One region of the Roseateles sp. 22389 genome, then DNA from elsewhere that is predicted to be linked to it. Evidence: riboswitches for the same ligand, from Rfam matches in the RefSeq annotation. Region 1 holds a riboswitch; the other holds the start of a gene.

Region 1 (2,441 bases):
TCGTCGTGACGGCCGTGCGCCTGCAGGCTCAGCGCGCCCAGCGTGCCGAGGTAGCTCAGGCCGACCGCGTTCTGGCTGCGCGTGCCGGCCCCGCCGCCGACCAGGTCGGCGTTGACGAGGCGGTCCTCGCGCCGCTCCAGCACCCCATTGATCTGGTGCGCGGCATTGATCCGGTAGAAGCCCAGCAGTGAGGCGCTGCGGATGCGGGTTCTGGTCAGGTAGGGGGCGCTGGGGCGCGTCTCGTAGTTCTCTTCGGACTGGCCGACGGAGAGCTGCGTCGACAGCGCCTGCGACCAGATCGACTTCAGGCTGAGCTTGGCGGCGATGGATTCGGTGATGCCGCGGTCGTCGGCGTTCTTGCCGGCGTCGTAGCCGACGTCGCTGCGGCTCTTCAGGCCGAGCAGCTCCAGGCGCTGGCCTTCGGCGATGTGGCCGCCCAGGCGCAGGCTGCCGTTGTAGTTGCGCCAGCCGTCCTTGTCGGCATTGAAGCTCTTGCTGGTCGTGAGGCCGTAGGCGTTGAAGCCGGTGCCGCGGTCGACGGCCAGGGAGCCGGCGTAGTCGAAGTCCGCGGTGCCGCCCAGCAGCGCGACGTCGGCCTTGACCTGGCCGAGGTTGCCGCCGCCGACGCCAAGGTCCAGCTGCGGCCGGCCGCTGCCCTGGCGCGTGAAGATCTGCACCACGCCGCCGATGGCGTCGGAGCCGTACAGCGCGCTGGCCGGGCCCTTGAGCACCTCGACGCGATCGATCAGCGAGACCGGCAGGTTCTCCCAGCGCGCGCCGCCGGTGGACTGGCCGTCGATGCGCACGCCGTCGATCAGGACGACGGTGTGGCGGGTCTCGGCGCCGCGGATGAAGACGGAGGTGGTGTTGCCCGGCCCGCCGTTGTTGGTCATCTGCAGGCCGGCGACGTTGCGCAGCAGCGCGGCGACGTTGCCGAAGCCCTGGCGCTCGATGGTGTCGCGGTGGATGACGGTGAGGTCGGCGGCGATGTCGCCCAGCCGCATCGGGCTGCGCGAGCCGGTGACGGTGACCTCGTCGAGCCGGCTCGCGGAAGCGGTGGCGTCGGCCGAGGAAACGTCCGGGGTGGAGGAGGGCGCGGACTGCGCGAAGGCTGTGGCGGCGAGCGCCAGCGGCGTGAAGGCGAGCAGCGAGCGGGCACCGGCGCGCGCGCGCGAAACGAACGGAAGCATGAGAACGGACCAACGACGGGTTCAGGGCCCTGCTCACCCGCAGGACGTCTGAGGAACGATGCCGCCGGCTGCGTCGTCGATCCGCCAGCGGGCGGGTCGGGATCGGCTGGCGGGCACCACCTGTTGGCCGGTATCCGGGCTGGTGGCCGCTGCCTGTGTCCTTCCCAGCGCGGACGCGCCAGTGGACATGGGGACAGGCAGTGCCGGCGGCGTGCCGGGTCCTTCGTCAGGATCCGGGGCGCGCGGCCGGCGGCCACTTACCGTTGCGGGGACAGCTCAGGTTGGCTCGCGCATCGGCGATGCGCCCGCTTCCTGATTCCCGTTTAACTGCACGGACGCAATGTCCGCGCGAGCACCAACGGCGCGCATTCTAGCGAGGTGTTTCCGCCTCGCCGCGTCTGGGCAGTGGCTGGAGGGCGCCATCGCCGACCATCGCGGGCGCCTTCTTGCCGGGCTTGGTCGTCGGCTTGGGCGGCAGCGACGGGTCGGGCGACTTCGGCAGCTTGGGCTTCTTCTTGGGCGGCTGCTTCGGATCCTTGGGCTTGGGCTTCTTCGGATCGGCGGGCTTGGAGGGGCGCGTCGACGCCATCGGCGGCCGGGGCTCGATCGAGCCATCGATGCCGGCGGCGGCGGGTGCGGGCGATTGCGCCGCGAGGCGTTCGCGTTCGCGCTGCCGCGTTGCGAGCTCGCGGGACTCGTCGGCGGCGCGCTTGCGCGCGGCGGCGGCCTCCTTCGGATCGACGCGGTCCTGCGGCAGGTCCAGCGCCTGCGACGGGCCGTCGGGGCAGGGGCTGTCGCGCAGGTCCAGGCCCTGCGGGCCGCAGCGGTAGTAGCCGAAGGTGCGTTCCTGCGCGGGCTTGGGCTTGGCGCTCTCGGGCTGCGCGCGCGCCGCGCCGAACATGAGGACCAGCACAACAGTCATCAGGATCGAGGGGGCGCGCGTCGGCATGTCAGGCTCCGGAGGTCGGGGGAACGGGATCGGGCACGGGGGGAGCGGACGTCGCCGGCGTGGCGGCGTCCGACGCCCCCACCGGTGGGGCGCCCGCCGGGACGCCGGTCGGGGCGCCCGGTTTCGGTGGCAGGTGGGCGGGGCGGGGCGGCTTGGGTCTGGGCGGCTTGGCATGCAGCAGCGCCACGGCCTTGGCCATGTCGCCGGCGGTCATCAGCTTGAAGGCTTCGAAGGACTTGGCGATGCTGTCCTCCACCGCCTGGCGCTCCGCCAGCGGCGGCTTGCGCAGCACGTAGCCGGCG
Region 2 (2,441 bases), on a different contig from region 1:
GACGAGATGCTGGACCTGGTGCGCAGCGTGCTCAAACCCGCGGGCGTGACGCCGCCACGCCGCACCAGCGAGCTGACGGTGGCGATGCTGCAGCTGGTCGCGAGCGGGCGCGGCTTCGCGGCGCTGCCGCTGTGGGCGGTCGAGGGCTACCTGGCGCGGGGCTACGTGGCGCGCCAGCGCATCGGGCCGTCGGGCCTGACCGGCCGGCTCTACGCGGTGAGCACCGGGCGGCTGGCGGCCAAGCCCTTCCTGGCCGATTTCGTGCGGATCATGCGCGAGACCTCGCTGGTGAACCTGGGCGGCGTCAGCCTGTTGTGAGCGCGCGCCGAGCCGCCGGTCGTCGTCCGCGACGCCCTGTGCAGAGGCAAGCCGTTGGCGGTGAGGCCGGCGACGTGCCGAGCGCCCCGCCGCGTCGTGAGGCCCGGATGCGGCATCGGCGCCACGGGGCCGCCGCTATGATGCCGCCCGTTGGTGCTCGCGCCCGGCCCTCCGCCGGCGCAGTTCAACGGGAATCAGGAAGGGTCGCCCGCCCGCGGCCACGGCCCCAACCTGAGCTGCCCCCGCAACGGTAAGCGGAAGGCGCGCCCGGCCGACGCCGTCGACCCCCGATGGCATCGGCCCCAGCGGCGCGCGACTCGTGGCTGGATCCACTGGACGGTCGTCCGGGAAGGCACCACGGGTTCGTTCTTCCGACAGCCCGGATACCGGCCAACAGGCGGACCCGTCGCCCCGCGACGCGTCCATTCCGCATGCGGCCGCGGGGAAGCGGCCGTCTGCCGCCGCTTTGTGATTCCGACATGCAAGCCTCCCGTCCCCGCGCCGCGCTGCGCGCCGTTGCCCGTGCCGCGCTGATCGCCGCCCCGGTCCTGTCCACCGTCCCCTCCGTCGCCCTCGCGCAGTCCTCGCTCGACCCGGTCATCGTCATCGGCACCCGCGAGGCCCAGCCGCTGAGCCGCAGCGTCGCGGACGTCGTGCTCATCGACGCCGACACCCTGCGCGACAGCGGCGCCGGCAGCGTCGCCGACGTGCTGCGCCGCTACGCCGGCCTGCAGCTGGCGGCCAACGGCGGTCCCGGCCAGACGGCGGGCTACTTCCTGCGCGGCGCCAACACCAGCGCCACGGTCGTGATGATCGACGGCGTGCGGGTCGGCTCGGCGACGCTGGGCCAGGTGTCCTTCGAGGCCATGAGCCTGGCCAACATCGAGCGCATCGAGGTCCTGCGCGGTCCGGCCTCCGGCCTGTACGGCGCCGATGCGGTCGGCGGCGTGATCCAGATCGTCACCCGCCAGGGCCAGGGCCCGCTGGAGCTGCGCACCGGCGTGGCCGTGGGCGAGTACGGCTCGCGCCAAGGCGACGTGTCGGTCAGCGGCGCGCAGGCCGGTTTCGACTACGCGGCCAGCCTCAGCCGCGACACCAGCGACGGCACGACCGCGATCCGCGGCGACCGCGACAACAGTTCCTACAACCCGGACAAGGACGGCTTCACCCGCACGGTGGCGTCGGCCCGGCTGGGCTTCACGCCGGCGGAGGGCCACCGCATCGGCGTCAGCGCGACGCAGAGCCGCCTGAACGCGCAATACGACAGCGCCACCTTCGACGACCAGTTCGTCGCGCATCCGGAAGGCGACTTCCGCAACCGGCTCAAGACGCGCCAGGCGGCGCTCGACTACCGCGGCACGCTCTCGCCGATCTGGACGACGACGCTGCAGTTCGCGCGCGGCACCGACGACTCGGTCAGCGGCCTGGCCGACGCGACGCGCTTCAAGACCACCCGCGACCAGGCGACCTGGCAGAACGCGCTGCGCCTGGCGCCGGACCAGCAACTGGTGCTGGCCTACGAGCGCCTCGAGGAAAAGGCGGACGGCGTCACCAGCGACACGCTCAAGCGCACCAACAACGCCTACATCGCGGGCTACAGCGGCCTGTTCGGCCCGGCCGCCCTGGAGGCCAACCTGCGCCGCGACGAGAACTCGGTCTACGGCGACAACACCACCGGCAGCCTGGGCGGCAGCATCGCGCTGAGTCCGACGCTGAAGCTGCAGGCGCTGGCGGGCAAGACCTTCCGCGCGCCGACCTTCAACGACACCGACTTCCCCTTCTACGGCCACCGCGACATCCGTCCCGAGCAGGGCCGCAGCGCGGAGATCGGCCTGAACTGGCGCTCCGGCGCGAGCAGCGCGTCGGCGACGGTCTATCGCAACAAGGTCAAGGACCTGATCATCTACAACCCCGATCCGACCCTGTGCCCGCCGGCACCGGACTTCGCCTTCGGCTGCGCGGCCAACGTCGGCCGGGCCAAGCTCACCGGCGCGACGCTGACCGGCGCGCACCGCATCGGCAACTGGAACCTGGCCGCGAACGTGGACTTCCTCGATGCGAAGGACACCGACACCGGCGCGCGGCTGATCCGTCGCGCGGCGCACCAGGAAAGTGTCTCCGTC

Evidence for each region. A riboswitch is a leader RNA that binds a small molecule or an ion and turns the genes downstream of it on or off. The one in region 1 is predicted to bind cobalamin.
Region 2: another riboswitch for cobalamin. It lies ahead of ACTJKJ_RS21960 (TonB-dependent receptor domain-containing protein); the one in region 1 lies ahead of ACTJKJ_RS17165 (TonB-dependent receptor plug domain-containing protein).

Annotation. Positions count from the first base shown of each region.
Region 1 covers NZ_JBQEOF010000012.1:48,456-50,896, reverse strand. The annotation lists gene ACTJKJ_RS17165 (TonB-dependent receptor plug domain-containing protein) at 1-1,190, opposite strand, end outside; cobalamin riboswitch at 1,299-1,565, opposite strand; gene ACTJKJ_RS17160 (hypothetical protein) at 1,561-2,139, opposite strand; gene pth (aminoacyl-tRNA hydrolase) at 2,141-2,441, opposite strand, start outside.
Region 2 covers NZ_JBQEOF010000019.1:107,565-110,005, forward strand. The annotation lists gene ACTJKJ_RS21955 (LysR family transcriptional regulator) at 1-318, shown strand, start outside; cobalamin riboswitch at 453-727, shown strand; gene ACTJKJ_RS21960 (TonB-dependent receptor domain-containing protein) at 798-2,441, shown strand, end outside.